DNA from 3 places in the Corynebacterium crudilactis genome. Region 2 is predicted to be linked to each of the others. Evidence: predicted binding sites of a transcription regulator. Region 2 holds the regulator's gene; each other region holds the start of a gene.
What was found. The regulator LexA, encoded in region 2, represses DNA repair genes until DNA is damaged. The targets are predictions, from matches to a motif close to CGAACANNTGTTCG.

Region 1 (10,639 bases), 810 kb from region 2:
GCATGCCGCCTCTGCCCCACGCCAGCCCGATGCCGACTGCGACGATCGCATAACACACCAAGCGCGACATCAACGTCAGCTGGAATGTGGATAAAAAGAGCGGGGCGCACAGCAATACCGCAGCAAGCGCGGCCAGGCCCAACGCCGCAGTGCGCAGCGTGGGAGCATTTACGACGCTAAGTTTCGGCGTAGTTTTCTTCTTTGCGGGCTTCTTCAGCTTGAGTTGAGTGCTCATACGAGGCTCCTAGTTTGGGTTTGGAAGAGTCCTTGAGGCCTAAACTGCAGGAAGGCAACAACAGCGATGAGCACGATGAACTTCGCGATGCTCGCACCTGTCGTATATTCCACGAATGCTTGAGTAATTCCCAGCACGAAAGCCATGATCACAGCGCCCTTCACCCGGCCGATGCCACCGGCGGCAACAACAAGGAAGGCATCCACGATGTAGTTCTGACCGATGGTGGGGCCGGTCGCGCCAATCAATGTGATAGCTACCCCGGCGATTCCGGCAAGACCGGAGCCCACAAAGAACGTCATTCGGTCAGTAGCTCGGGTATCAATACCTGCGGTTTCCGCGAGGTCGCGGTTCAGAACCACGGCGCGGATGCGTCGGCCCCAGGCAGTGCGATTTAGGAACACAGCTAGTGCAGTCACTGATGCGATGGCCAGCGCCAGGATGAATAGTCGCGCGGTCGGCACCAAGACGCCTAGAACTTCGACGTTTCCGCGGAGAAATTCCGGTGCCCTGACATCCACTGCGGGAGCTCCGAAAATGTTTCGGGCCAGCTGCTGAAGAATCAAACCGACACCGAATGTGGCCAGCAGCGTGTCTAGTGGCCTGTGATAAAGATACTTCAGCAGGAATTGTTCGAGGAGAACTCCGAAAAGCCCACCGATAGTAAACGCCAGCGGAATGCTGATCAGTAGGGATAAACCGGCAGAACCGACGACCAGCTGCACCACATATGCGGTGTATGCGCCGACCATGATGAACTCTCCGTGCGCCATATTAATAACGCCCATCTGTCCAAAGGTCAGTGACAATCCCACTGCGACCAATAGAAGGACCGATCCAACTGAAAGCCCGGCTACGAGCTGATTGAGCAAAATGTCCATGATTTTTATCTCTTAGGAAGTCGCAGCGGTGGTCTTGGCCCAGTCATAGGAAGACAGGTATGGGTCCGGATCAACTGGGGAATCGGTTTCCCAAATGGTGTCGATCAATCCATCCGGGCGGATTCGACCGATGCGCGGTGTTTTGGAGATGTGGTGGTTATCGCCGTCAACCACCACGGTTCCTTCTGGTGCATCAAAAGTGGTTCCGTCGGCGGCTGCTTGAATTGCGGCGACATCAAAGGAATCGGCCTTCTCTACCATTTCTTTCCAGAGGTAGAGGCTAGTGTAAGCAGCTTCCATCGGGTCAGAGGTCACTTTGTCCTGGCCGTAGAGGTCCTTGAAATTCTCCACGAAGGTCTCGTTTTCTGGGGTGTCAATGGTTTGGTAGTAGTCCCACGCCACCAGCTGGCCCTCAATATTTGCGGTGCCGATGCCTCCGACTTCTTCTTCCGCAATGGATACTGACATCACCGGAAGGGTGTCTGCATTGAAGCCGAGGCTGTTGTACTGGCGGAAGAACGCCACGTTGGAATCGCCATTCAAAGTGTTAAACACGGCATCTGCGTTGGAATCACGCATGCGGTTGGCGATGGTGGTGAAGTCGGTGGATCCCAACGGCGCGTAGTCTTCGCCGACGATTTCCATACCATTGGCTTCGGCGTAGTCCTTGATGATGGAATTTGCAGTGCGTGGGAAAACATAATCGGAACCGACAAGGAAAAGGCGGTTCAGGCCGTTTTCACGCAGGTAATCAAGAGCCGGGATGATCTGCTGGTTGGTGGTGGCGCCGGTATAGAAAATATTCGGCGAGGATTCCATGCCCTCGTACTGCACCGGGTAGAACAGCAGGGAGTTATTGCCCTCAAAGACGGGAAGCATTGCTTTGCGGGAGGCGGAGGTCCATCCACCAAACACGGCTGCAACGCATTCCTGCTGGATGAGGCGCTGGGAGCGCTCGGCGAAGGTGGCGGGTTCACTGGCGCCGTCTTCTTCAGAGATCTCCAACTGCTTGCCCAAAACGCCGCCGGCTGCGTTGATTTCATCGGCTGCCATGTGCAGGGATTGGTTCACCGTGGTTTCAGAGATAGCCATCGTGCCGGACAGGGAGTTGATGAAGCCGATTTTGATGGTGTCGCCGGATGTATCCACACAGGAAGCTGCGGTGTTGCTCGCGGTTCCATCTGCGGAGGTTGCATCCACTGCGCGGGTGCATGATGCCAGGGCAAAAGCCATCGCGGTGACTGCGGTGACGGTGAATGCTTGTTTAACGATTGGACGGGACATGAATACCTCCGAAGTTAAGGTTTCTATAGCTCTATAGTTTTTAGAGTTTCTGTCAGCCTATAGGTAATTGTTTTTGAGCTTAAATGTAGTGACGTGTCTTACATTTCAGCCACCCCCGAATTAAGGGAAGTGGCAAAAAACGTCGACAAGCAGGCAACGCCGGCGTACAACTTCGCTGAGCTGGGGCGACTATGGCCCAGCGCCCACAACCCGCTATTCTTAATACCCATGAGCAACGCCAATCCCGACACCACCGCCGCCGAGGCACATCGCCGCAGAACATTCGCCGTAATCGCACACCCCGACGCCGGTAAATCCACCCTCACCGAGGCATTGGCGCTGCATGCACACATCATCTCCGAAGCCGGCGCCACCCACGGCAAAGCAGGCCGCAAAGCCACCGTTTCCGACTGGATGGAAATGGAAAAAGACCGCGGCATCTCCATCGCCTCCTCCGCACTCCAATTCGAGTACGCACCAGAAGGCCACGAAGGCGAACCCTTCATGATCAACCTCGTGGACACCCCAGGCCACGCCGACTTCTCCGAAGACACCTACCGCGTCCTCATGGCTGTCGACGCAGCAGTCATGCTTATCGACGCCGCCAAAGGCCTCGAACCCCAAACCCTCCAGCTCTTCCGCGTCTGCAAAGCCCGCGGCCTGCCAATCATCACCGTGATCAACAAATGGGACCGCGTCGGCCGCACCCCACTCGAGCTCGTCGACGAAATCGTCAAAGAAATCGAACTCCAACCGACCCCACTGTTCTGGCCAGTTGGTGAAGCCGGCGACTTCCGCGGCCTAGCCCGCATCAACAACGACGGCGAAGCCGACGAATACATCCACTTCACCCGCACCGCCGGTGGTTCCACCATCGCACCAGAAGATTTCTACACCCCTGAAGAAGCCGCTGCTCGCGAAGGTGACGTCTGGGAAAACGCAACAGAAGAAGCCGAACTTCTTGCTGCCGATGGCGCAGTCCACGACCAGGAACTCTTCCTCAACTGCACCACTTCCCCACTCATCTTCGCCTCTGCCATGCTGAACTTCGGCGTCCACCAAATCCTGGATACCCTGTGCCAACTCGCACCAGCTCCAGCCGGACGCAACGCCGATCCAAAGGCACTCGAAGCAGCAACCTCCGCAATGGATGACCACCGCGACACCACCGATGACTTCTCCGGAGTTGTCTTCAAGGTGCAAGCCGGCATGGATAAAAACCACCGCGACACCCTAGCATTCATGCGCGTTGTCTCCGGTGAATTCGACCGTGGCATGCAGATCACACACTCTCAATCAGGCCGTAGCTTCTCCACCAAATACGCCCTGACTGTCTTCGGCCGTACCCGCTCCACCGTGGAAACCGCCTTCCCTGGCGATATCGTTGGCCTCGTGAACGCTGGTTCCCTCGCCCCAGGCGACACCATCTTCGAAGGCCGCAAAGTCCAGTACGCACCAATGCCAAAATTCGCACCAGAACACTTCCGCATCCTGCGCGCCAAGTCCCTGGGCAAATACAAACAATTCCGCAAGGCTCTGGAGCAGCTGGATTCCGAAGGCGTTGTCCAGATCCTCAAAAACGATATTCGTGGCGATGCTAACCCAGTCATGGCTGCAGTCGGACCAATGCAGTTCGAAGTCATGCAAGCCCGCATGGAAGTCGAATACAACGTGGAAACCATCGCCGATCCAATTCCATACTCCGTGGCACGCCGTACCACTGCGGAATCCGCTTCAGAACTAGCAAAGCAGCGTGGCGTAGAAATCTTCACCCGCACCGATGGCGAGCTAATTGCTCTGTTCAGTGATAAGTGGCGCCTGTCCTTCATCGAGAAGGAACACCCAGATTTCGTACTGGATTCTTTGGTAGCTGAGTAGTTTTCTAGACTGTTCGGCTGCTTGAGTTGGTAGCCGAAGAGCTGTTTACTTGTCGACGTCAGGTTCCTGGTGGCTCTGGCGGGCCAGTTCACTGGTGTGCCGCTGTGTGCATGGGTGTGTGCCCGGTATCGGATACACCGGGGCAACTGACAACAGGCACAACAGCATTTCGAAGGTAGACATGAGGCGTGGCTAGAACAGCCGATCATCATCAGCCAGACTCGGTTCAGATCTCAGTGGCCCATGCAGTGGTGGGCTGGATGTATCCGGCGGTTTTGGTGGTGGTTGATTTGGCGGTCCGTGGTGTTTGTGTCTCGCCCACGCACCACCCGATGCATCAGCGGCCGCCGAGCGATTAAACACCGGACCATTATCCCCACCGGGTGGATAATGCCCTACTCGACCAGTCACAGGATCACGATCCATAAATCCCTTGCCATTGACTCCACTGCGCGTGTCATCATTGCGCGGATGATGGTTAAAACACTGCTGCGTCAGGTTGACTAGGTTGGTTAGCCCACCTCGAATCCAGGGATCAAGATGATGGATCTCGCACTCTAACTGAGGTCTGTCACAGTTCGGTGCAGAACACACTAGTTCTGAGGCGAACACGGCGATGCGTTGGGTCAGGTTCGCATTGCGTTGCATTCGGTGGACATTAAGTGGCTGCCCGGTAGCCCCGTCCAGTAATACAGCGAAGTCGTATTTCGCGGCGATGAGGTTCATGATCTCTGCTAGGTTCAAGGAGTAGCCGGTGTTGGTGGGGTAGAGCGTGTTCAACGGGCTGGTATCACCTTTACGAGAGTCATCACTGTGGTTGATGTCATCAATATCATCAGTGGTCATGGAGATGATAATGCTGGCTGTGCCTCCGCGTGCTGGGGTGACAATGCCGTGGTTGTAGGTGTCCATGATGTGGTGCAGTGCATCGGCGTAGCGTTGCCCTCGGTTACGGGTGTCATCACTTGCGGGGATATCGACCAGGTCACCACGTTTGGTCAGCGGTGCAGTGTTCGCAGTGATTAGTGCTGCGGTGCTTGCTGGGATGAGTCCGTGGATGCGGACCATGTTGTTGGCATCGGGTTTGCTCAGGGCGAGGTAGCGTTTGCCCATGGCGGTGATGGGGTTGGGGTAGACAGTGTTGGCTGTGGTGATTTGGTGGCGCAGCCAGGTGCGGAGGTCTTCTGGGGTGCGCCAGATGGCTTGGCCCAGCGCTTGGTCGCGTAGGTCCTTATAACTGGGTGTGGTGTTGGGGTTGAGGTGTGTGAGTTCGTCGGTGATGATGGCGTGTTTTTCGGCGCTGATATGTGCTCCACCGGGGTGAGTGGGCTCAGGAGTACCAGCGCCACCAGAAGTTCCAGGTTCAGACCCTGATGCAGGCTCCTGTCCGGGTTCAGCTTCGGGTTCTGGGTCGGGGTCATCATCACCCGAGTCATCATCATTTGAGCTACCGTCAGGTCCGCCATTTGACTTATCACCGTTACTGCCAGGGCTAGGCGTGGTCGGTTTGGGATAGAGGGAGTGTGCGAGGGTGATGCGGTGGTGGGCGCGTGCTTTGGAGAGACCGAAGGTGGTGGTGAGGTAGTCGATGAGGTGTGTGGAACCGATAGTGTGGGCGGCATTGGTTCGCTCTGCCAGGGCAGCAGCTTGGGCTGCGATGGTGGCGTGGTGATTGATGGCTTTTTCGAGGGCGATGAGGTCGGGTTCGAGTGCTGTGTACTCGGCAGGGGTGACCGCAGCGGGACCAGCGAGCATGCCGGTGAGGCGGTTATCGATGGCATGGAGTGCTGCGGTGAGTTCCTGAACGTGTGTAGTGATACTCATAGTGCCTCCCCCCCCTTTTTTTCCGTTTCAGTCCCCGTGTTGTCACCACCCACACTACTCGCTCACACATTCGAATACAAGGGTGTTATTAAAACACTTACTCGATAGTAGGTCAGGTCAGAGTTACGCCCAATACTCCCCCAAATCCTTCCAATCTGCCAGGTCAAGCAGAGTTATCCACAGGTATTCCATTCGTCAAAATAGTTGTCCACAACATCAGCCGCCCCAAAAACACCATTCCCCCTATTTCCTCCTAACCTATGGGTGTCTCAGACTCTAAATTTAAGGAGAAATCATGAAACCTGGCCATTTTCACTGCGAACACTGTGGCGTTGCACATTTCGGAGCACCTGCCCTCAATCTGAAACTCCCCGATCCGATAATTGAGGCACAAGCGTGTGGTTATCGAGTTTCTACAGGATCATCAGTGTGCCAAATCCTCTATCCCAAGCCGAAACGCCATTTCATCAAATCAAATATTGAAATCTCCATTGATGCGGGCAGGAAAAAACTTGACTATGGAGGCTGGGTAGAAGTTACGCATTCTGATCTGATCACATATCTGAATTATCGGAATCACATGAGAAAAGTTCGCATACCTGGACTTCTAGCTAGTAAATTTCCTGGCCTCGAGGATGCTTATGGAACACCAGTTTTACTAACAGTGAAACACGAAGATATGCACCCACATTTTCAGCCACTCGAAGAGGAAACAACCATATTTCAGGACTATACAAACGGCATCTCTTCGAAAGAGGCCGATTTAAGGATCAATAGTTGGATGCTCGCAACGCATGGACATTTCCACTAATAGAGACTTATAGAAGCGTGCTAATACCGATAATGCACAAAATTACAGCGACGAGGTAGCCAGACCACTTCGTCACTTTTTCTTTATTTTCCCCAATTAGTTCAAACAACCGGCCAACTGGGCTTTCCGGATATCTACGAACCATCCCTACCAGGAAGGCAACAATAATCGGCAAGCTCAGTGCCAAGGTCGCGTACACAACCAATCCGCCATAGCTAATGACAGGACCAAAATTTCCAATGCTCAGGTAGCCCAGTCCAGCAAAAAACGGGACTGACGTTGCAGACTGCACAATTCCCAAGATCAAACCAGCTCCGACAGTTTTCCAGCTGGGGTTTTTCACAGGAGTGAGAAAGCCATCTATTTTTCGAGTTCCACCATCAGACTTAGATAGCAGCGTTGCCAGAAATGAAACCACGCCCGTTGCAATCAAGATGATGCCAAACCAAATTGAATGCAAAAAGGATTGCACGACATCTTCAACGCCATCAAAAATAAGCATGACGAAGATACTGAGTATGAAAACACCCAACCAATCGCCCGCGATCAAAAGCGTGGCGATTCGACTGAATTTTCCATTCCTGGGCAATAACGCTGCAATTGCAACAATAATGCCAATGAGCAGGACATTTACAGAGTCCAGTAATGCAAAACTCACGGCATGAAGCAATTGGAACACCTTTGATCGACAGCGATTTTCAAAATAAGCAAGGAACTACATATCAGGTTGCCTAGATATTTCGACATTACCCTTGCATGAAGAATCGGCCACAATCCCTAAATTCGTTACTGTTGCACGGGGGATTCCACAACAATAATTCCGTCAGAGTCTGCATAGGCATAATGTCCAGGAGTGAAATCAATGCCGCCGATCGTCACAACTACATCCCGCTCCCCCGCACCAGTCTTGGTAGATTTGCGTGGATTACTCCCTAACGCTTTACAGCCAAAGTCCATGGTTCCGATCACTGCAGAATCACGAATTGCACCGTTGACGATGACCCCAGACCATCCATGATCTTTTCCGAGCCCTGCAATTATGTCACCGACCAACGCGGTATGGATTGATCCTGCACCATCGATGACCAGCACTCCACCTTCACTATCTTCACTTAAAATGGATTTTAAAAGCGCATTGTCCTGAAAACATTTCACTGTCGTGATCGGACCATGGAAATCAATAAGCCCTCCAAAGTTTCGAAATTGACTATCGCAAGATTGTGCATCTTCACCGATAATGTCGACAAGATCTGCCGTGGCAATAAATTGTGGGAAATTTTGGGTCATGTCCACAGCATAGAACTCCACCAGTACGATTGTCCCGCTTTTGCAGGAAATTCAAGAGATGCGACCCACATGCTCACAGGATTATCGAGTTACTCACATTCAAACCCGCAAACTTCAAACTGCAGCTCCAAGAAAGTTAAACTTGCACACGTTGTGCAAAATTGCCCTCCATGTGAAAAATCTTCACTGCTTTTAGTTAAATACCTGAATTAGCAGTAGAGATTTGTCTTGTTTTATCAATCATTTAAGGACAATCGTGGCAAAGTTCCTCTACAAATTAGGCTCAACGGCCTATCAAAAGAAATGGCCGTTTCTTGCGGTCTGGCTTATTATCCTCATCGGAATAACTACACTGGCAGGTCTGTACTCCAAGCCAACTTCTAGTAGTTTCTCCATCCCTGGCCTAGATTCCGTCACCACGATGGAAAAGATGCAGGAACGATTCCCTGGTTCCGAAGATGCAACATCTACCCCTTCCGGTTCAGTTGTTATCCAGGCTCCAGAAGGTGCGACTCTCGCTGATTCTGACATTGCAGCTGAAGTCAACCAAATGCTCGAAGATATTAAAGCAACTGGTGTTCTGAAGGATCCCGAAACTCTCGTGGATCCAGTTATGGCATCCCAAGGGCTAACTGCACAGATGTCCCCCGCGCTCGAGGCTCAGGGTGTTCCTGCCGAGAAAATCGCAGCCGATATTGCTTCTGTCAGCCCACTAAGTGCTGATGAGACCACGGGCATTATCTCCATGACTTTTGATGTGAGCTCTGCCATGGATGTTTCTGCAGAAGATCGCGAAAAGGTCACTAATATTCTCGATGAATATGACGCTGGCGATCTCACAGTTGTTTATAACGGCAACGTCTTTGGCGCTGCTGCAACAAGCTTGAACATGACCTCGGAAGTTATCGGACTTCTTGTCGCAGCTGTTGTGCTCATTGTGACCTTTGGTTCTTTCATTGCAGCTGGTATGCCATTGATCTCTGCAATTATTGGTGTCGGCATCGGCATCATGGGTATTCAATTGGCCACTGCGTTTTCTGATTCGGTCAATGACATGACACCTGCACTGGCATCCATGATCGGTCTGGCAGTTGGCATCGACTACGCCCTGTTTATTGTGTCACGCTTCCGAAATGAGCTTATTTCCCAGACTGGTTCTAACGACCTAGAGCCTAAGGAGCTAGCTCAGCGACTGCGCACAATGCCGATGGCAACGCGTGCGCATGCAATGGGTATGGCTGTGGGTACTGCTGGTTCTGCGGTTGTTTTCGCAGGCACCACAGTGCTTATTGCGCTCGTGGCTCTGTCAATTATCAATATTCCATTCCTCACCGTGATGGCTATTGCTGCTGCAATTACCGTTGCAATTGCAGTTCTTGTTGCGTTGACCTTCCTGCCTGCACTTCTCGGGCTGCTCGGCACTCGTATCTTTGCTGCTCGTGCTCCTGGACCAAAGGTTCCGGACCCAGAGGATGAAAAGCCAACCATGGGTCTCAAGTGGGTCCGTTTGGTCCGCAAGATGCCGATTGCTTACCTGTTGGTGGGCGTCGTCTTGCTCGGTGCTATCGCAATTCCTGCGACCAATATGCGCCTTGCTATGCCGACGGACGGCACATCTGCCCTGGGTACTGCCCCACGCACGGCCTACGATATGACGGCGGATGCGTTCGGGCCAGGCCGCAATGCTCCTATGATTGCGCTTATCGACGCCACCGAGGTGCCGGAGCAGGAACGCCCGCTGGTCTACGGCCAAGCAGTAGAGCAGTTCTTGGGCACTGACGGTGTGCAGAACGCTCAGATCACGCAAACCACTGAAAACTTCGATACGGCACAGATTCTCATCACGCCTGAGTTTGATGCAATCGATGAGCGGACATCCGATACGTTGTCTTCCCTCCGCGCAGATGCTGCGTCTTTCGCTGATGAGACTGGTGCGACATACGGTATCACTGGTGTCACTCCAATTTACGATGACATTTCTGAGCGCCTCGGCGATGTACTTGTGCCTTATGTCCTTATTGTTTTGTTGCTAGCGTTCCTCGTTCTATTGCTCGTCTTCCGTTCCATTTGGGTGCCGCTTATTGCCGCTCTAGGCTTCGGTTTGTCTGTTCTCGCAACTTTCGGTGCCACAGTGGCCATCTTCCAAGAAGGCGCATTTGGCATCATCGAGGATCCTCAGCCATTGCTGTCCTTCCTCCCAATCATGCTCATTGGTTTGGTCTTCGGACTTGCCATGGACTACCAAATCTTCCTGGTCACACGCATGCGTGAAGGTTTCACAAAGGGTAAAACTGCTGGAAATGCAACCTCAAACGGCTTCAAACATGGCGCTCGTGTGGTCACAGCTGCCGCTTTGATCATGGTGTCCGTTTTTGCAGCATTCATGGCTCAAGACATGGCCTTCATTAAGACCATGGGCTTCGCCTTGGCAGTTGCTGT
Region 2 (10,639 bases):
TGGGCTCGCGATGTGGCAAAAATTGAGCCTGAATGGGTAGAAAAAGCTGCAGGGCCGTTGCTCAAGCATCAGTACTCGGAGCCTTATTGGTCTTCCAAACGTGGTGCTGGCATGGTGCACCAAAAATCAACTCTTTACGGTGTCACAATTATTGCCGATAAAGTTGTTCCCTTTCATACTGTTGATCCTGTTGCGGCCCGCGATATGTTCATCCGCCATGCGCTCATTGAGGGTGATTGGTCTACTCATCACCGCTTCTTCCATGACAATGTGTCCAAATTGGAAGCAATTGGTGAGCTAGAGGCGAAGGCTCGTCGTCGCGATATCATCGTTGATGAAGAAACCCTGTTTGATTTCTACGATGCAAAGCTTCCGGATAATGCCACCACCACTAGAAATTTTGATGCATGGTGGAAAAAGACGTCCAGGAACTCTCCTGAACTTCTCGATTTTGACCCCGAGAGCCTGATCAATGCAGATGCTGATGCAGTCAACGAAGAAGCCTTCCCAGATAAGTGGCTCAAGGGCAGTTTAGTTTTTGATCTCACGTACCATTTCGAACCTGGACATCGCGAAGACGGCGTGACCGTTCTCATTCCTATTCCGGTACTTGGTGGTTTGGATACAGAAGGCTTTGATTGGCTTGTTCCAGGTTTAAGGCTTGATTTGGTGACAGAATTAATTCGCACCATGCCAAAGGCATTAAGGCGTACTGTCGTTCCTGCTCCAGATTTCGCAGAACGTGCACTTCCCCTTCTACGCCCTTATATGACGCCTTTGACCACCCAATTAGCCGATGCGTTGCATTCTTTGGGTGGCCAAGGAATCAACTCTTCTGATTTCGATCCTGCCAAACTTCCAGATCATCTCCGCATTTCTTATGCTGCAGTAGATCGACACGGAAAAATCATTGATCGTGACCGTGATCTTGAGGCATTGAAGAAACGTCGCGCAAACCAGATTAGAGCCTCTGTTTCTAGTGTGGCTAAATCTTCTGAGCAAGATGAAGCAGCTCAGTGGACAACCGAAACATTGGGCACAGTCCAAGAGGAAATCGAAACCACTGTTGATGGCCAATCAGTCACCGCATTCCCAGCATTGGTGGTTACGCCCACGGGCGTCTCTGTAAAGGTCATGCCCACTAAGGCTTCTGCTGATGCTTCCATGATCACAGCCACCCTGACTTTGTTGATGCGTGAGATTGAAGTGTCTACAAAGCAAATGGTCAAGGGCTTGCCGTTGCAACAGCGCGTAGCTGTAGACAACTACCCACATGGCGGTGCTGAAGGATTAGTTGCTGATGCACGCATTGCCGCAATCCGAGATCTCATGCTGGAGCATGGTGGTGCTGTCCGTTCCCCAGAAGAGTTCCAGGTACTCCTCGAGAAGGTAAAACCAGAAACTTCTGGAGTTGTTCGACGCACTGTTGTTGATCTTGCCCCTGCTTTAGTCCAGTATGCTTCGGTGCTGTCCGAGCTAGCTACGTGGTCAGGTCCTGCAATTGAGGATATGTCTGCTCAGTTAGATTTCCTGCTGCCTAAAAATGCAGTCAGTATTCACGGTATTAGCCGTTTACGGCACCTGCCTCGGTATCTTCAAGCATTGATGATTCGTCTGGAAGAAATGAACCAGAATCCTGATCGCGATGCTGATCGCCAAGATGAGATCAATCTGATTGAAGAGCAGTTTGCAAAGCAACTGAAAAAGTTGCCTGCGCAAAGGGCTAATACAAAAGAAGCAAAAGATATCGCCTGGCAAATTCAGGAACTGCGCGTGAGTCTTTTCGCACAACGGCTAGGTACGCCACGGCCGGTTTCGCCGCAAAGGATCCAGAAGGCTATCGCTAAGTTGCGTTAACCAATAGAGGCCCAGGGACTAGCTCAGATCATTGAGTTAGTCCCTTCCCCTTCGTCGCATTAGACGGATTTCTTTTTCAAAGTCATCTGCACTTTCAAAAGATTTATACACAGATGCAAAGCGTAAATATGCCACTTCATCCAATTCCCTCAGTGGATCGAGGATAGCCAGGCCGATCTCATTGGCGCGGATTTGAGAACTTCCACTGCTTCGCACAGTTTCTTCCACTTGTTGGGCAAGGCGTTTGAGTGCATCATCAGATACATCGCGCCCCTGGCATGCTCGACGGACACCGGTAACCACCTTTTCCCTACTGAATGGTTCGGTGACACCGTTTCTTTTGAGCACGAGTAACACAGCTTTTTCGATGGTGGTGAAACGTCCATCGCATTCGCTGCATTCACGGCGCCTTCGAATCGCGCTTCCAGAGTCAATGACACGAGAATCAATGACTTTCGAATGATCATGTTGGCAAAATGGGCAGTACATTAGCGGCTCCTTTCCCTCATCATTTACATCAACATTAGGCCTTAGCCTGATATCTGTGAATGAGTGGTATCGCCTTTAGTTTATGCCAGCTTCATCTTGCTGATGTTTAGCGCCCGAGGCTGAGCCCAACAACGTGGGTGTCATAGAAATTCTGCGGGGCTTCTTCTTCCTCTGATTGGGATAAAAGAATGCCGGCAAAAATAACGAGGCCAAACAGAGCGCCGCCAGCCCATTGTTTGAATAGATCTTTAATCGAACGCGCGTGAGCATTACTACTCATCTGAGTTTCCAAAGGCAGCAGCAAAGAAGGGGGCTGTGATACTGGATAATCACGAACATCGTGCAGTTTAATTCGGAGACTCTTAGGCTGTTGAAAACGATCTAAATTCGAACAATCAATCGTTCGAACATGTCTCTTATTTACAACTTTTCCACTGGGGATATCCTGCATCCATACAGCCGCAGAGGGCACGATATTACCCTGGTGAACTATATGCTCTTCAATACCTTTACCTGCATAGATAGTCATTTCAATTCTCCCACCTTAGATGTTTGCCCACATCTTAACTTTTACCTATGACACATTCGAACACCATTACCGTTCACATGTTCGAGTAAGTTTCTACATTTGATTTATAGCACTTCACTCGAACGCTGTCTAGAGAGTCGTGGAAAAACTCGAACACTCGTACCATTTCCGCAGGAAAACCTGTATGGTTAGGAACTAGAAATACTGACAGAAGTTCGAATAGCTCAACTTTTGGCCCTGAGATTTTACATTCGGCGCAATCTTGCCGGAAGAGACATTGTTTTTTAGCGCCACCCTGGCGCACAAGGAAAGAAGGGAACGGGAAATGGCAATCGAAAAGAAGCCAGCAGGCACACGAGGCAGCCGCGGTAGCCGCGTAGTTAAAACACTGCCCAACGGGAAGCCAGATCCAGCCAGTTTGTCAGATCGACAACGCAGGATCTTGGAGGTTATCCGAGATGCCGTAGTGCTTCGCGGTTATCCACCAAGCATCAGGGAAATCGGTGACGCAGCTGGACTTCAGTCCACCTCGTCGGTTGCTTACCAACTTAAAGAGCTGGAGAAAAAGGGCTTTCTCCGCAGGGACCCCAACAAGCCTCGCGCTGTTGATGTTCGCCACTTGCCTGAAACTGAGTCCCGTTCCACTAAAACAGCTGCTAATAAGAATAAGTCTGCTCAAAGTGGCTCCCCTGTGCCAGAACTTACCGGCCCGACTTCCTTCATTCCTGTCGTAGGTAAAATTGCTGCAGGAAGCCCTATTCTGGCAGAGCAAAATATTGAAGAATACTACCCACTACCGGCAGAAATTGTTGGTGATGGCGAACTCTTCATGCTCCAGGTAGTTGGGGAATCCATGCGAGATGCCGGAATTCTTAACGGTGACTGGGTGGTGGTTCGTTCCCAGCCAGTCGCAGAACAAGGTGAATTCGTCGCTGCCATGATTGACGGCGAAGCAACCGTCAAGGAATTTCATAAAGATTCTTCCGGAATTTGGCTACTGCCACACAACGACACATTCGCTCCAATTCCAGCCGAAAATGCTGAGATCATGGGCAAAGTCGTGTCTGTGATGCGTAAGCTTTAAACACAGATTCCATATATCCCGCCAGCATGTGTTCTCACATGCTGTGGCGGGATTTCTTTTTGGTAACCACATTCGGGGGTGATCGGGCAAATAAGTTTTTATTGATAATAAAAGTGAGTTTACCTGTGGGTTTTCCATATTTTATGCTCAATTATTAGATAATCGCTGCCCGATTTTTTGATTTTTTCAGCGTTTCAGACCTTCACTGCAACTAAATAGCGCTTTTAGTCGTTACACAGTGAGACAATAGGTTTGAAATTCGGACATATTTAGTAAATAGGCTTTTTGCTTTAAGGAGTGACATGTACGCAGAGGAGCGCCGTCGTCAGATTGCCTCATTAACGGCAGTAGAGGGACGTGTAAATGTCACCGAATTAGCTGGCCGATTTGATGTCACCGCAGAGACCATCCGAAGAGATCTCGCAGTTTTGGATCGCGAAGGCATTGTCCATCGCGTCCATGGTGGCGCTGTAGCCACACAATCCTTCCAAACCACTGAATTGAGCTTGGATACTCGATTCCGATCTGCATCTTCAGCTAAGTATTCGATCGCCAAGGCTGCTATGAAATTTCTTCCATCTGAGCATGGCGGACTTTTCCTCGATGCAGGCACCACTGTTACTGCGTTGGCTGATCTCATCTCAGAACACGTTAATGCTAAGCAGTGGTCCATCGTGACCAACTGTCTTCCTATTGCATTGAACTTGGCTAACGCAGGACTCGATGATGTGCAGCTGCTCGGTGGCAGCGTTCGAGCCATTACTCAGGCAGTAGTCGGCGATACCGCTTTGCGCACACTGGCACTTATGCGAGCAGATGTCGTGTTCATTGGTACTAATGCTCTGACTCTAGATCATGGTTTGTCTACAGCAGATTCTCAAGAAGCAGCCATGAAGTCTGCCATGATCACCAATGCGCACAAGGTGGTGGTCTTGTGTGACTCTACCAAGATGGGCACTGATTACCTTGTGAGTTTTGGTGCCATAGAAGATATCGATGTAGTGGTGACTGATTCCGGAGCGCCTGCAAGTTTCATTGAGCAGTTGCGTGATCGCGATGTAGAAGTTGTGATTGCAGAATGATTCTCACAGTTACGGCAAGCCCATACTTATTGAGCACCAATGAGCTGGATGGGCATATCGAAATCGGTGAAGCAAATAAAATTAGGCAGGTTTCTACTGTCGCAGGAGGATTTGGCACAGGTGTTGCTGCCACGTTGTTTTATGGTGGAAATGAAACATTTGCGGTGTTCCCTGCCCCAGAGATTTCCCATTATCTGCGTCTAGTCACTCTTGCCGGGTTGCCACATGAAATCATTCCTGTGGCAGGTCCAATTCCTATGCATCTGACAATGCGGGACGTGGAAGGCAATGAAACAAAGTTCAAAGACTCCCCCATGCCTTTGGACGTCTCCCAGTTAGCGATCCTTCGTGATCTGGTGGTGCGTAGAGCAGAGGAAGCATCGTGGGTCTTACTCGGTGGAAACCTACCCTCTGTTGCACCAGCTGCATGGTTTGTCGATGTGGTGAGATCACTTCGGTTATATCACCCCGATGTGAAAGTCGCGATTGCTGCTACAGGAGCAGCGTTACGCGCAGTTATTCGCCAGCTTGCCGCGACATCCCCTGATCTGCTTATTGTTGCTGCAGAGGAGATCGAAAAAGCCACGGAATTAGAGCCTAAAACGCTTAGAAATCCGTGGGCTGATGGAGATCTCTCCCCCACAGTTGCTGCAGCTAGAGCACTTATTAATAGCGGTGTGACAGAAGTCGTCGTGACCAATAAACGCACCGAATCATTGTATGTGTCTGCATCTGATGCTTTATTAGCTAGCTATGCCAGCGCCCCTGGCAAGCAAGGGGTTAATTGGCGGGAATCATTTTCCGCTGGTTTCCTCGCAGCATCTAACGATGGCAAAACCGCAACGGAATGCCTGATCAATGGTGTTGCCTATGCCAATGCAGAAGGAAGTGAATGGGATAACTACATCCCTACTCCGGATCGTTTGCAGGCACAGCATGTTGTGATCACACCGCTTGCCTAACTAATTTCCTCTATAAAAATTAAAATGCCTCGCCCTTAAGAAAAATCAGGGTGAGGCATTTTAATGTTCAGATTTAGCCTGCGGCTTCGATTACTTCGCGTACCGCTGTTCGAGCTTCAGTGGCACCTTCAGCATCCAAAGCTGCTTCTGCAGCCTTCTTGCAGGTCTCTAGAGTTACCTCTGCCAATTGAGCTCCCACTGCGGCAAGAGCAGTTGATGCTGCGGACAAGGAGTTCACTCCAAGGCCGGTGAGTACCGCAGCTAGGAGAGGATCAGCTGCCGCTTCGCCACAGACACCTACCGGAGTATCAAAACGTGCACCTTCGTCACATGTGTGCTTGATCAGGCGCAGCACTGCTGGCTGCCATGGGTCGGTCAGGTATGCCAGTTCTGGGGACATACGATCGGCAGCCATGGTGTACTGGGTGAGGTCATTGGTACCAATGGATACGAAGTCCAGGTGAGGCATGATTTTATCAGCCATTAATGAGGCGGCCGGAACTTCAATCATGGCACCAGCGATAAGGCCACGCTCGCGGCACATATCCGCGAACCATTTGGCCTCATAGGCAGTGGCCACCATAGGAGCCATCACCCACGTAGGAGCTTCTTCGCCACGGCCAAGATCTTCGCTAGCCTTGGCGATTGCATCGAGCTGACGTGTGAGCAAATCAACCTGCCCACGTGCAATGCGTAGACCGCGGACACCAAGAGCTGGGTTCATTTCATCTGCCATGGAAGCAAATGGAACAGGCTTATCGGAACCAGCATCTAGGGAGCGGACAACGACCTTAGATGATGGGAATGCATCAAGAACCTTGGAATAAACCTCGGCTTGTTCTTCTACGCTTGGCTCTTGCGTCGCAGAAAGGAAGCACAGCTCTGTACGGAAGAGTCCCACGCCTTCAGCTTCTGTCTTTGCAGCTTGTACCGCTGAGTTTCCGTCTTGCACGTTGGCAAGAAGCTGAACTCGGTGTCCATCCTTTGTCTGAGCTGGCCCCTTCCACTGCGCAATCTTGGCAGCTTGCTCAAGTGAATCTTCGACCAGCTTTGTAGCCTCAGCCTCGTCGGCGTTGCGGTCAATGGTGCCGAGACTGCCGTCGATAAGCACTTTTTCGCCGGACTTGATGTCCTTGATGCTAGCGCCGGTGGCGACAATGCATGGCACGTTCAGCTGGCGCGCAATGATTGCGGTGTGGCTGGTTGGGCCGCCAAGTTCAGTGACAAGCCCAACGAACAGATCGGTATCAAGAGCTGCGGTATCTGCAGGGGAAAGATCATCCGCAAAGAGGATAACCTGACCTGCAACATCTGGCAGTCCTGGCTCTTCTTCTCCACGAATTTCTGCGATGACGCGGTCACGGATATCGCGCAGGTCTGTGGTGCGCTCTGCGATGATGCCACCAGCGGCTTCAAACATGGAAATGAACTTGGTGGTTGCAGCAACGACAGCGTATTCAGCTGGGTGCCCGCCTTTAACACCTTTCGCAACAGTTTTACGCCAGCCACGGTCATTGACCATGCCAGCAGTAGCTTTGAGCACCTCTGCGGCTGGGCCTTCAGCTGCTTCAGAGCGCTCTAGCAATCGCGAAGACACAGTTCCTGCAGCTACATCAAAGCGAGCAAGTTCCGCTTCACGATTTTCTTCGGCGATAACTTCGCCGGCTTGGGGTAGTTCGGGGCGTGGGGTAATCCACACCGCGCTTGCATAACGGACTCCACCGACAACGCCGGTGCCCTTCAATACAGTGTCATGATTCACATCATCCACAGTAGCCACCCATCCTCATAATCATTGAGTTTATTTTCTCAAGATCACCATAAAATCAACAGTTGTGCAACTATTCAAACATTTAGTTATTGACAAACAAACACATACCAACATAGCGTGTTGTTAAGCGACCGCCATATTCCACAAGTTGAGACCATGATCACAAGTTAAAGTCTCTCCAGCTCACGGCCGGATTTGATAAAGCTTTAACACCTTCTCCATCATAGTGATTCAGGCCACATAACGTGTTTTTCGGTCGCATTTCTGCAAGTTTTCATGATCTAACCAGGTCTTTTAAGAATTTATGCACAACTTCCACAACCGGAACCAAAACAACACTGGTCAAAAACCAGGCTTATGTCAGAACTCATCATTGAACTCAGCGAGGTAAACATGATCAGCCAAACGGATAGACAACACGAAATTGTGTCTATGCTGGCTCCCACTGGTGCCGTGTCTGTTGGAGATTTAGCTGAGCATTTTGAGGTCACCACAGAAACAATCCGACGCGATCTGCGCATCATGGAATCGCTGGGTCTACTGCAACGAGTGCATGGCGGAGCTATCAGCCCTGAACCCCGGAGCAGTGCTCCCCCACGAGTAGCAGTGACCGGACTACCTCCAGAACCTGAGGCTTTAGAACTTGCATTCAGCGCGGTGTCGCTTATTACTCCTGCGGTGCGCAGCATTTTCTTGGACTCAGGTTTAGCGTGCACCGCGATTGCCACAGTTTTAGGAGACCCACCAGATAATGCCAGGTGGACTGTAGTTACAAGCTCCCCCGGCGCTGTCATTGCACTCTCTGCAGCCACTGGCACCACAGCAGTCATCCTGCATGGAACAGTGCACGCCAAAAGCTCATCCATCATCGGTGCCACGGCGGTGTCCATGGTGTCGCAATTGCGCGCTGATATCGCTTTTATCGAAGTTGATGCGCTACGTGTGGGCACTGATCTATGTACTTTTCACCCGGAAATGATTCCCGTCAAACAGGCCATGATCAAAAGTGCCAGCTTTACCGTTGCGGTTCTCAGCCGAAGAATGCAGCCCGATTACGCACAATCTCCACGTCCTTTCGCCACGCTGGCTGATTTTGATGCACTTGTCACCGATGATTGCTCTCTAGATTTTCCAGTTTTGCCCAACCACAACTTTCAGGTGGTAACCATATGATCATCACATTCACCCCAAATCCAAGCATTGATTCCACGCTTGCGCTCAATGAAGAGCTTGCCCGTGGATCAGTACAACGACTGGCTTCCGTCACGGCTGTTGCTGGCGGCAAAGGCATCAATGTTGCGCACGCTGTCTTGTTGGCAGGGTTTGACACCCTTGCACTTTTCCCTGCTGGCAAGCTAGATCCATTTGTACCATTGGTGCGCGATATCGGTCTGCCTGTGGAAACAGTTGTTATCAGTAACAACGTCCGCACCAACACCACAGTCACCGAACCCGATGGCACGACCACCAAGCTCAACGGCCCCGGCGCGCCACTGAGCGAGGCGAAGTTACGCAGCCTAGAAAAGCTGCTTATCGACGCGCTCCTCCCCGAAACCACGTGGGTGGTCCTCGCGGGATCACTGCCGCCTGGGGCACCACTTGATTGGTATTCGAAGCTGACCACGTTGATTCATGAAGCTCGTCCAGATGTGCGCGTGGCAGTGGATACCTCTGATCAGCCATTGCTGCAGTTGGGTAAAAATCTTGAGCAACCGGGAGCAGCACCGAACCTGATCAAGCCAAATGGTCTTGAATTAGGCCAGCTTGCTGGCACTGACGGCGAAGAGCTTGAAGCACGTGCCGTCCAAGGTGATTACTCAGCAATTATTGATGCTGCAGAGGTACTCGTTGCACGTGGTATCGAACAAGTTCTTGTCACGTTGGGTGCTGCGGGTGCTGTCCTGGTCAATGCTGAAGGTGCGTGGACGGCTACTTCCCCAAAGATTGATGTTGTTTCTACTGTGGGCGCTGGCGATTGCGCTCTAGCTGGTTTTGTTATGTCTCGTTCCCAGCAGAAAACTCTGGAAGAAAGTTTGCTGAATGCCGTCTCCTACGGTTCCACAGCAGCATCGCTTCCTGGCACTACCATTCCGCATCCTGACCAACTCATCTCAGCTGGTGCGAAGGTCACCCAAGTAAAAGGTCTGAAAGGATCAGCATGAATAGAGTCATTAATTCCTCGCTAGTTCGGTTGGATGTCGATTTTGGCGACTCAACCACTGATGTCATCAACAATCTTGCCACGGTTGTTTTTGACGCCGGTCGCGCCACTTCCGTCGATGCTTTGGCTAAAGACGCCCTCGAGCGTGAGTCAAAAGCTGGTACCGGTGTGCCAGGCCAGGTAGCTATCCCCCATTGCCGTTCCGAAGCAGTATCTGAACCCACCTTGGGCTTTGCGCGTTTGAGCAACCCAGTGGATTTCAACGGCCCAGACGGTAATGCCAACTTGGTTTTCCTCATTGCAGCGCCTGCCGGTGGTGGCAAAGAGCACCTGAAGATTTTGTCTAAGCTTGCACGATCCTTGGTGAAAAAAGACTTCATTAAGGCTCTGCAAGATGCCACCACAGAGCAAGAAATCGTCGACGTTGTTGATGCAGTGCTCAATCCGCCTGCAAAGGCAACTCCAGTGGCTTCGGCTGCAGTGTCTGATGCTGGACGCAGTGAGGCCGCGTCGACAAGCGTGACCCGTATCGTGGCAATTACCGCATGCCCGACAGGCATCGCGCATACCTACATGGCTGCGGATTCTTTGACGCAAAACGCTGACGGGCGTGATGATGTTGAACTGGTCGTGGAAACGCAAGGCTCTTCCGCCGTCACACCAGTGGACCCGCAAATTATCGCCGCTGCCGATGCAGTGATTTT
Region 3 (10,639 bases), 380 kb from region 2:
CCCATTCATGGGACAACGTCAGAAAATAAACTATCGACGGAAACTTCGTGGGACTACAGGTAGTCGGTGAAGGGTACGCTTCAAACCCCATGCGTCGCGCCATGCGCACCGCCCGATAAGAATGATTAGGATCAGTCACAATAAGCACCCGACCAAGCTCAGCTGGGCTTAGTGCAGCAAAAGACGATGCCGTGTCATTACCAATCGCGGACACAACAATCAGCGCTGGCTCCACACCAGCATCGATCAAATAGTCTCGTGCCACTTCAGCTTCAGTAAACCGATCCCCGGGAAGCTTTCCTCCCACGGTATATATGCTCTGCGTGTGGTGAAGCTGCCACAAGGTAGCAGTATGTTTCAGCCTCGCCTCAAACTGTTTCGATGGGCGCCCATCGTATTGCGCCGTGCCCAACACCACAATCGAATCAATGCTGCGCTGATCATTGGGGGTACTGCACTGTGCAAAAAGCGCTACCCGCAACGCTGGTTGCGCAATTGCAGCCACTAGTCCGCAGGCCAAGAGAAATCTACTCACCTTAACTAGTGTGCCAGCCGTACTCGTCTAAAGTGGGGGCCATGAACTTTAGTCTGGTACAACTTCAGAAAAATATCCGCCGCATATCAGTAACTGTGGCGCTTGGAGCTGGTGCGCTTTTTATAAGCAGTCCGTTTCTTAATGTTGACCCGGCCCATGCCACAGAGATCCACATTGTGGCTGAAGCTCCAGAATTTTACCAAGAAAATGTCACAGACTACACCGGACAGATTTCTTCATCTGATGTCTCCAATATTCAGGCAGCCATCGATGATGTAAAAGCCTCTGAACAAAAAGTTATTTTCGTTGTCTTCCTTAATTCTTTTGACGGTGTCTCCCCCGAAGCCTGGACGCAGCAAACTGTCGAAGCCAACGGCGGAAGCAACGTCCTTGTGTATGCCCTCGCTCCAGAAGAACGGCAATACGGCATTTACGGTGGTGCGCAATGGTCTAATGCACAGCTAGATGCAGCCGATAGCGCAGTCTTTCAAGCATTGACACAGCAAGATTGGGCAGGTTCAGCCGTTGCGCTGGCAGACGCTGTTGGATCTGGTTCTAGCTCCGGATCAGGTGCTGGGCCTGGCTCTAGTTCTGGTTCCGGCTCTTCCGGCGCTTGGCTTGCAGCTGCAGGTGTCGGAACAGCTGCAGCTGGTGGCGGAATTTGGGCATATTCCCGCAACCGAAAGAAGAAAACTGGCGCAGCAAATCTAGAAGATGCACGTGACATCGATCCACGCGATACCAACAGGTTAATGCGACTGCCAATGGAAACTCTAGAAAACTTAGCCCAAGAAGAACTCACTTCTACAGACGAATCCATCCGTCGTGGCAAAGAAGAGCTCTCCATTGCTACCGCCGAGTTTGGCCCAGAGCGCACCCGCAATTTCAACCGCGCCATGAACCACTCCACTGGCACGTTGCAAAAGGCCTTTGAAATCCAACAACGCCTCAACGATTCCATCCCAGAATCCGATGCTGAGCGTCGTTCCATGCTGGTAGAGATCATTTCTTCTTGCGGCCAAGCCGATGATGCACTTGATGCCGAAGCCAAAAACTTTGCCGATATGCGCAATCTACTGATCAATGCGGGCAGTAAATTGGATGAATTTACCCAAAAGACCGTTGATCTACGCACCCGCCTTCCACAAGCACAAGAAACCCTCACGGGGCTGCGTACTCGCTATGCACCTGAAGTAATTGACAGCATCGACGACAACGTCGATCTCGCCAATGCTTCACTCAACGAAGCAGAAAAGGTACTGCCACAAGCCCACGAATTAGAGTCCAAGCCAGCAGGACAACAGGGCGGGCTTATCGACGCCATCCGACTCATCGAGCACGCCATCACTACTGCAGACAAACTTCTCGAAGGCGTTGAGCATGCCGATGAAAATATCTCTACTGCCAAAGCAAACGTGGCTGACCTCATCCAAGAAATCTCCGATGAAATCAATGAAGCAGCCCAGCTTAAACAAACTGCCGCAGCAGATGGCGCTCGCGCCGATTGGGCTGCACTCGATGATGCTGTTCGCTCCGCAAGCTCAGTACTAGTCACAGCTTCAGCCGATGCAGAAAAGGATCCTCTGGGAACCTATACCGAACTCGTCGATATTGATTCAGCCCTTGATGTCCAACTCGACGCTGTCCGTGCCACAGCCGCAGATCAATCCCGCCAGCTGCGAGTATTTGATCAGCAATTGGAATCTGCAGGTAAACAGATCCAAAAGGCAGAAGATCTTATTTCCACCCGTGGCAAAATCGTTAAAGCTGAAGCACGTACTCACCTAGCAAACGCACAAAAGCTGTATGCCATGGCGCAGCAAAACCGTACCCGCGATACCCGTGCAGGAATTGATTACGGACGCCAAGCAGCAGTAGCTGCCCAGCGAGCAAGTAAATCAGCCCAATCTGACATCACCACCTATAACAATCGCAATAACTCCGGTGGAGGCACCACTGGCGCAATTGTGACTGGCATGGTTATCAACTCAATCCTCAACAGTGGTCGCGGAGGCAGCGGTGGCTTTGGTGGAGGATTTGGCGGAGGTGGAGGTGGAGGCTTTGGTGGTGGCGGTAGCTTCGGAGGCGGAGGTGGAGGCGGTGGCTTCCGAGGTGGACGCTTCTAACTCTTATTGTTAGGACACTAGTAAAACCAGACTGGGCGACCAAGACAAGAAATTCTTCTGGAATCTCGGTCAGTGTGTCCGGTTACAAACTTGAGAAACAGACCAGGTGACCAAGACTCTATATTCTTCTAGAGTCTTGGTCACCTGGTCTGTTTTAGCTTTCAAGTCCTAGATCTTTGGCCGGCGCACCGCAGAATCCACCAGGACACATGCCCAGCTTAAAAAGACTGCATCCACAAATGGCAGTGCATCGCTACCTGCAGTGCCCACAATGAACTCAACTTTTCCGCTGGTCATTGGGCGTAACCGCGCCACTTCGACACCATTGTTGGTGATCACGCGTTCTTTACGCCACGGTGACATCCTCTTCAGCGAATAGGATCGACGACCACACACTGCGGTTAATTCACTTACGGTGAAAGAGTTTTGGGTCATGGTATAAACCTCACCGCCTGACAGGGTTGCGCGACAGCGGAAACGCATGGTGCCTGGGGTCGATTCAATCAAGAGGCGTTCGCGATCCACGTAGAGCACGTCCGAGCGGACGTCGGCGATGACCTCGCCGGACTCGTCGAAAAGCTCATTGCCGAGCCACACCCATGTTTCTTCCGCATGGCTGCCGAAGATGCCTGCTCTGGGGCGCTGAGCGTCTACCATTGCATGGTCCTTTAGTTAAAAGTAAGAAAGATGATGATTGGCGTCAAAATGAGCAAGAATAACGTCAATCCCCAGCTAGAACCCAACATTCTGGATTCAAGAGTCTTGCGGGTAACCCAGGACAAGAAGATTTCCTGGTCCTTATCTATCGCTGCGTCTGTTTCAAATTCTAGGATTGCGCGACGCATGCCATTATTCAAGCCAGTGAATTGAGCAACTTTGTTTTCATCAGCATCATCGATGATCCAATTGTTTTTCTCTTCATTGATAGCAACCATCGTGGTGCCATCCATGTCGATCTCAATGCGCTTGGACTTGGTGAAAGTCTTCTCGCCAGCTTGAGCACTGAATACACGACCATCTGGAAGCTTAGCGGTTGCGGTTCCTCCAATATCAAAGGAAAGCTCCCATTGCTGATTATCAACCTGTGCAGTGGTCTCAAATGCCTTGCTGGGAACTTCACCGAAAGTGGCTAATACTTCTTCATCAGCGCCACGAAGTACGTTAATAAAAAGCTTTCCTTCGTTCTTGAAGCGCTTGCCCCAGGACGTATAGGAGGTCACAATCAGATCCTTCGATGTCATGCGAACAGAATAGCACCGGCTTGAATAAGCCGGTGCTATTTGTTGCTGTGATTAGAGTATCGCTTTTGCGATCTAGCAGCCGATGAGGCGCTGAGCCAAGTAGCCCTGCAGCTCATCGAGTGAAACACGAACCTGCTCCATGGTGTCGCGCTCACGCACGGTTACAGCGTTATCCTCGAGAGAATCGAAGTCAACGGTGACACAGAACGGGGTGCCGATTTCGTCCTGACGACGGTAACGGCGACCAATTGCACCAGAGGTGTCGTAGTCAACGTTCCAGAATTCACGCAGCTCTGCAGCCAGCTTTTCCGCCAAAGGCGTCAAAGTATCCTTCTTGGATAGTGGCAAGACCGCAATCTTGACCGGCGCCAGGCGACGGTCAAGCTTTAGAACGACGCGCTTATCGACGCCACCCTTTGAGTTTGGTGCTTCGTCTTCGTAGTAAGCATCCATCAGGAACATCATCATTGCACGGCCAAGACCTGCAGCAGGCTCAATGACGAATGGAATCCAACGTTCGTTGGTCTCCTGGTCGAAGAAAGATAGGTCTTCTCCGGAGCCTTCAGAGTGCACGCGCAGATCGTAATCAGTACGGTTTGCAACGCCCTCAAGCTCGCCCCACTTGGTGTTGGCAAAGTTGAATGCATACTCAATATCAACAGTGCGCTTGGAGTAGTGAGACAGCTTCTCTTGTGGGTGTTCGTATAGGCGTAGATTCTCAGGCTTAATACCCAAGTTGATGTACCACTGGTGACGAGTATCAATCCAGTACTGGTGCCATTCTTCGTCCTCGCCAGGCTTGACGAAGAATTCCATCTCCATCTGCTCGAACTCACGAGTACGGAAGATGAAGTTACCTGGGGTGATCTCATTACGGAAAGACTTACCAATGTTGGCAATTCCGAATGGAGGCTTCATGCGTGAAGTGTTCATCACGTTCTTGAAGTTCACGAAAATACCTTGAGCGGTTTCAGGGCGCAGGTAGTGCAGACCCTCTTCATCATCCACAGGACCTAGGAAGGTCTTCAGCAAGCCAGAGAAAGCCTTTGGCTCAGTCCAGTTTCCTGGCTGTCCGGTCTCTGGATCCTTGATATCAGCCAGGCCGTTTACTGGTGGGTGGCCGTGCTTCTCTTCATAAGCTTCCAGCAGGTGGTCTGCACGGTATCGCTTATGGGTGTTTAGGGACTCAACCAGTGGGTCAGTGAAGACCTCAACGTGGCCGGAAGTAACCCATACCTGGCGAGGAAGGATAACTGAGGTGTCAACACCTACTACGTCTGGGCGGGAAGTAACCATTGAACGCCACCACTGACGCTTGATGTTTTCCTTCAGTTCTACGCCCAGTGGGCCGTAGTCCCATGCAGAGCGGGTACCGCCGTAGATCTCACCACAGGGGTACACCAGTCCACGTCGTTTACACAGGTTAACCACGGTGTCGATGATCGATTGCTGAGCCACGTCGGATGCTCTCCTCCACGTCGAATGAAAAAATAACTGTCCCCTTTAGGACATACCCAATCAATCCTAGCCCAACAAGACACCACCCCTCCCCTGACCCCCGATATTGCGAAGAGCCGGAATTCGATAAATATTTTCTCGTTTCCTCCAACAATGATTCCAAGACCAGGTAAAATAGCAAGCGTGCTAGATCCAATTCGGATCTAAATGGACGGAAGGATTTCTCCCGTGATTCACAACTCCAATCGGAATTTCATAGCCTCATTAGAAAATTCTGAATCCTCCGCTTCAACTACTCTGAATGATCTTGCTTCACCCAAGAACATCAAGGCTATGAGTTCACTCATCAGGGCACTCGATTCACCACTTCGAATCCAAATTATCCTCGCTTTGAATGAACGCCCACACTTTGTCCACGAGTTGGTCAAACTAGTTCAAAGTTCCCAACCACTCGTGAGTCAGCATCTGAAAGTTCTAAAATCTGCAGGCATCGTTGATGCACAACGGCAAGGTCGGCAAATGACTTATTCCCTTGCACAGGGCCGCGTCCTAGACATCCTCCTGCTAGCACTCGAAGCTAGCTCCAATACACCTGAGTAGACTGTCCATGTACGTTTTGTGTCGTTGAGGAGGATTATCGGTGGGTATTAATCGCATCAGCCAAGGCTCTGCCCCGAAGCTGGGAGTGCGAAGCACCAGACAGCGAAAAGCCGTAATCGATGTCTTGGAGGAAATCGATAACTTCGCCTCCGCCAAGGAGATCCATCTAGAGCTTTCCTCACGCGAACACAATGTCGGATTAACCACGGTCTACCGCACGCTTCAATCATTAGCCGATATCGGAGCCGTAGATGTGCTTACTGTCACTGGCGGAGAAACTCTGTACCGCCAATGCCACGCGGAAGGCCACCACCACCATTTGGTCTGCACGAACTGCGGACACACTGTAGAAATTGACGGTGGCCCTGTCGAAACATGGGCACAAGAAATTGCTACCAAAAACGGGTTTAGCCTGAGTAGCCACGAAGCTGAAATCTTTGGACTCTGCCCAGCTTGTAATCAAAAGCAGAGCTAACGCCACTAACACTAACTGCCGAACAGATATCTGTTCGGCAGTTTTTCGTTCTTATAAAATACCCCTTGTTTTCGAATGTTTGTTTGAGTATTCTGGGTGCTAACAACAACGATCAGGAGGGAGAAACACATGAGCGCACTCACCACACACGTAGCTACCGTCACTACCGCGCTGCATGCTATCTCCAACCATCTGGGCACGTTCATCACTGATGATGACACCACACCTGAGCAGTACGCCACCCTCGAAGATGATCTCATCAACCTCGAAAACGCCATCAACCACCACGCCACCATCGCAGCCCAAGCTGCTGCCCTGGCAGAGCGAACCAATGCCGCCCACACTATCGGTTCCACACACCTCATCGACTACCTCACCACCACCTTCGGTCTCTCCAAAGCACGCGCCCACCACCGCATCACCCTCGCACACTCCCTCTATCCCAAACCGACCACGCCTAGCCCTGGCAGTAACGGTGATAAGTCAAATGGCGGACCTGACGGTAGCTCAAATGATGATGACTCGGGTGATGATGACCCCGACCCAGAACCCGAAGCTGAACCCGGACAGGAGCCTGCATCAGGGTCTGAACCTGGAACTTCTGGTGGCGCTGGTACTCCTGAGCCCACTCACCCCGGTGGAACACATATCAGCGCCGAAAAACACGCCATCATCACCGACGAACTCACACACCTCAACCCCAACACCACACCCAGTTATAAGGACCTACGCGACCAAGCGCTGGGCCAAGCCATCTGGCGCACCCCAGAAGACCTCCGCACCTGGCTGCGACACCAAATCACCACAGCCAACACTGTCTACCCCAACCCCATCACCGCCATGGGCAAACGCTACCTCGCCCTGAGCAAACCCGATGCCAACAACATGGTCCGCATCCACGGACTCATCCCAGCAAGCACCGCAGCACTAATCACTGCGAACACTGCACCGCTGACCAAACGTGGTGACCTGGTCGATATCCCCGCAAGTGATGACACCCGTAACCGAGGGCAACGCTACGCCGACGCACTGCACCACATCATGGACACCTACAACCACGGCATTGTCACCCCAGCACGCGGAGGCACAGCCAGCATTATCATCTCCATGACCACTGATGATATTGATGACATCAACCACAGTGATGCCAGCCCGTTGAACACGCTCTACCCCACCAACACCGGCTACTCCTTGAACCTAGCAGAGATCATGAACCTCATCGCCGCGAAATACGACTTCGCTGTATTACTGGACGGGGCTACCGGGCAGCCACTTAATGTCCACCGAATGCAACGCAATGCGAACCTGACCCAACGCATCGCCGTGTTCGCCTCAGAACTAGTGTGTTCTGCACCGAACTGTGACAGACCTCAGTTAGAGTGCGAGATCCATCATCTTGATCCCTGGATTCGAGGTGGGCTAACCAACCTAGTCAACCTGACGCAGCAGTGTTTTAACCATCATCCGCGCAATGATGACACGCGCAGTGGAGTCAATGGCAAGGGATTTATGGATCGTGATCCTGTGACTGGTCGAGTAGGGCATTATCCACCCGGTGGGGATAATGGTCCGGTGTTTAATCGCTCGGCGGCCGCTGATGCATCGGGTGGTGCGTGGGCACGACGAAAACACCGTGCTACTGGCCCGCCGGGAGGACAACAACCACCTGATCCTCCCGGCCCCTATCCCAATGATGGTGGGTTATTTCACCGACCCGCATCCTAAACAACAACCATGAGCACCAGGTACACAGTCATACCCAGACACGCTACTCAAGCACAGTGTCCAGACACGCCCAAATATGACCACTCCAAAACTTTAAAGAATCATGCCAAATAGCAAGCCAAGCACATAGGTCACTGATGCTGCACCGTAGCCAATGGCAAGCTGTCGCAACGCTCTGACTCCTGGTGGTTTTCCAGAGAGCAAGCCGGTTGTAGCCCCTGTTGCCATCAAGGAAATTCCCACCAAGATTAGTGAGGTAACCGCAGCTACTAGGCCTTCCAGTCCAAAGACATACGGAATAATTGGGAGGAATGCGCCCACAGAGAACGCCAGGAAACTGAACGTAGCAGCCGAACGAGCAGAGCCCGCACTTTGCACTTCTGTGCTGCCGAGGACGTTATCGCTCACGCGCTTTTGCTCGCCGATCTTGGCAAGCACACGTTTTGCTTTCACTTTAGCTTCGTCCTCGCTCATGCCGCGGGCTCGGTAGACCAGCTCTAGTTCGTTCGATTCGACATCGAGTGCGTGGAGGGCTTCGCGGGCTTTGGGGTCCGGGAGGGAGGCGTCGAGAAGCTCTGTTTGGGAACGCACAGAGATGTACTCGCCGGCGGCCATGGAGAGGGCACCGGACAGCAGGCCGGAGACGCCCGTAATGAGCACGATTTGGGCGGGCACGCCAGTGGCCATAACACCTATGACGAGTGCCACGTTAGAGACAAGGCCATCGTTGATGCCGAATACCGCGGCGCGGAAGTTACCGCTCATGCGTTCACGGCCACGGCTAGCTAGTCCTCGCACCACTTCTGCATGGATGCGCTCATCGGCGCTGATGTGCTGGGGTGCATCAATATCGTCGTCGTAGGGGCTGCGTGTTTCTGCTGATTGGATGAGTGCAAGGGTAAACACGGAACCAAAACGGCGCGCTAAAAAGCCCAACAGTTGAGTTTTTGCATCAGGTTTTGGCGGGTTCTGAGCCGCATCGCCGAGCTGTTCCACCCAATAATCTGCGTGGCGGTCTTCGGCATCTGCAAGTGTGAGAAGGATTTCTTGCTCTTCCCCACTGCGACGCCTGGCAAGGTCGCGGTAGGCGGCCGCCTCAGATCGCTCGTTTGCCAGGTAGCCACGCCAACGTTTGATTTGTTCTGGTGTGGGCTGGTTGGTGGACATTATGCACTTCCGAATCTACGATCCCGTTTTGCGTATTCAAGGACTGCGTCAAACAAGTCTTGTTTTTTAAAGTCGGGGAACAGCTTATCCTGATACACCATTTCGGCGTATGCAGATTGCCACAGCAGGAAATTAGAGGTGCGTTTTTCGCCAGAGGGACGCAGGAAAAGATCCACGTCGGGCATATCGGGTTCGTCCAGGAAGTTGGCGAAGGTTTTCTCGTTGATCTGCTCAGGGCGAAGTTCTCCGGCAGCAGCGAGTCGGGCGATTTCGCGGGTGGCATCAATAATTTCTGCGCGACCGCCGTAATTCACACACATGGCCAGCGTCATGGTGGTGTTGTCTTTGGTCAGTTCTTCTGCAGATTCCAACTCGCGGATCACTGAACGCCACAGACGCGGACGGCGGCCAACCCACCGCACACGGACACCTTTTTCATGCAAGCTATCGCGCTGGCGGCGCAGTACATCGCGGTTAAAGCCCATGAGGAAACGCACTTCATCGGTGGAACGGCGCCAGTTTTCAGTGGAGAAAGCATAGGCAGAAAGGTAGGGAACGCCGAGTTCAATGCAAGCGTCGACGACGTCAAGGAGAACTGCTTCGCCGCGCTTGTGGCCTTCGGTGCGTTTCATGCCACGGTCGGTAGCCCAGCGTCCGTTTCCATCCATGACAAGCGCAATGTGCTCGGGTAGGAATTGGGCAGGAATTTGGGGTACTTGAAATTCGCTCACCTAAACTATTCTGCCATGTGAGCTTTCTAAGCTTGGTCTAGTACCGCCAATGTGGGTAGTTTCCGCTCAATATGCCACTGCAGATGCGCGGTAGTCAGGCGGTGGATGGTGCTTTGCTGCTCGGGATGCTCGAGAGGAATGCGTGCTGTGTGACCATTGGCTACAAGCCACATCATGTGCAAAGTTTCTGCTGGTACAGCTATGCTTCCGGCTTGTCGGCAATACAAACACACTGCCCCACCAGCACCGGGATTAAACGCAGTGTGTGGTCCGGGACGTCCACAGGAAGCACAATCAAACAGGCTTGGTGCCCAGCCTGCATGGTTCATGGCACGCAGCATGAATTCATCCAAATCCAGCACAGGTTCGGCGGAATCTTGGATGTTTTTCAAAGCGCGGGTGGTTTCTTCAAAAAGATGCGGATCTTTTTCCAGACCAGCAATGTGAGTGGCGATCTCTAAAATTGCCGATGCGCAGGAATATCGAGTGAAATCTTCGATGATTCCGGAAGCGTAATAAGCAACCGTATCGGCCCCTGAAATGGTGGATAATTTCCGGCTGGGATAAAGCTGTACATCTAA

Region 1: the regulator LexA is predicted to act here: its motif matches at 6,162-6,175, upstream of ccrud_RS04590 (HNH endonuclease signature motif containing protein).
Region 3: the regulator LexA is predicted to act here: its motif matches at 6,459-6,472, upstream of ccrud_RS10065 (HNH endonuclease signature motif containing protein).

The regions. Positions count from the first base shown of each region.
Region 1 covers NZ_CP015622.1:964,234-974,872, reverse strand. The annotation lists gene urtC (urea ABC transporter permease subunit UrtC) at 1-235, opposite strand, end outside; gene urtB (urea ABC transporter permease subunit UrtB) at 232-1,116, opposite strand; gene urtA (urea ABC transporter substrate-binding protein) at 1,129-2,400, opposite strand; gene ccrud_RS04595 (peptide chain release factor 3) at 2,629-4,278, shown strand; gene ccrud_RS04590 (HNH endonuclease signature motif containing protein) at 4,471-6,102, opposite strand; gene ccrud_RS04585 (DUF2199 domain-containing protein) at 6,398-6,913, shown strand; gene ccrud_RS04580 (hypothetical protein) at 6,921-7,571, opposite strand; gene rraA (ribonuclease E activity regulator RraA) at 7,700-8,206, opposite strand; gene ccrud_RS04570 (MMPL family transporter) at 8,457-10,639, shown strand, end outside.
Region 2 covers NZ_CP015622.1:1,769,369-1,780,007, forward strand. The annotation lists gene hrpA (ATP-dependent RNA helicase HrpA) at 1-1,857, shown strand, start outside; gene nrdR (transcriptional regulator NrdR) at 1,894-2,346, opposite strand; gene ccrud_RS15225 (hypothetical protein) at 2,453-2,875, opposite strand; gene lexA (transcriptional repressor LexA) at 3,201-3,959, shown strand; gene ccrud_RS08335 (DeoR/GlpR family DNA-binding transcription regulator) at 4,262-5,041, shown strand; gene ccrud_RS08340 (carbohydrate kinase family protein) at 5,038-6,003, shown strand; gene ptsP (phosphoenolpyruvate--protein phosphotransferase) at 6,077-7,783, opposite strand; gene ccrud_RS08350 (DeoR/GlpR family DNA-binding transcription regulator) at 8,132-8,947, shown strand; gene ccrud_RS08355 (1-phosphofructokinase) at 8,944-9,936, shown strand; gene ccrud_RS08360 (fructose-specific PTS transporter subunit EIIC) at 9,933-10,639, shown strand, end outside.
Region 3 covers NZ_CP015622.1:2,151,099-2,161,737, forward strand. The annotation lists gene ccrud_RS10030 (YdcF family protein) at 1-496, opposite strand, end outside; gene ccrud_RS10035 (TPM domain-containing protein) at 577-2,661, shown strand; gene ccrud_RS10040 (hypothetical protein) at 2,830-3,318, opposite strand; gene ccrud_RS10045 (hypothetical protein) at 3,330-3,902, opposite strand; gene ccrud_RS10050 (glycine--tRNA ligase) at 3,975-5,360, opposite strand; gene ccrud_RS10055 (ArsR/SmtB family transcription factor) at 5,694-5,960, shown strand; gene ccrud_RS10060 (Fur family transcriptional regulator) at 6,001-6,435, shown strand; gene ccrud_RS10065 (HNH endonuclease signature motif containing protein) at 6,565-8,160, shown strand; gene ccrud_RS10070 (VIT1/CCC1 transporter family protein) at 8,254-9,327, opposite strand; gene ccrud_RS10075 (isoprenyl transferase) at 9,327-10,058, opposite strand; gene recO (DNA repair protein RecO) at 10,085-10,639, opposite strand, start outside.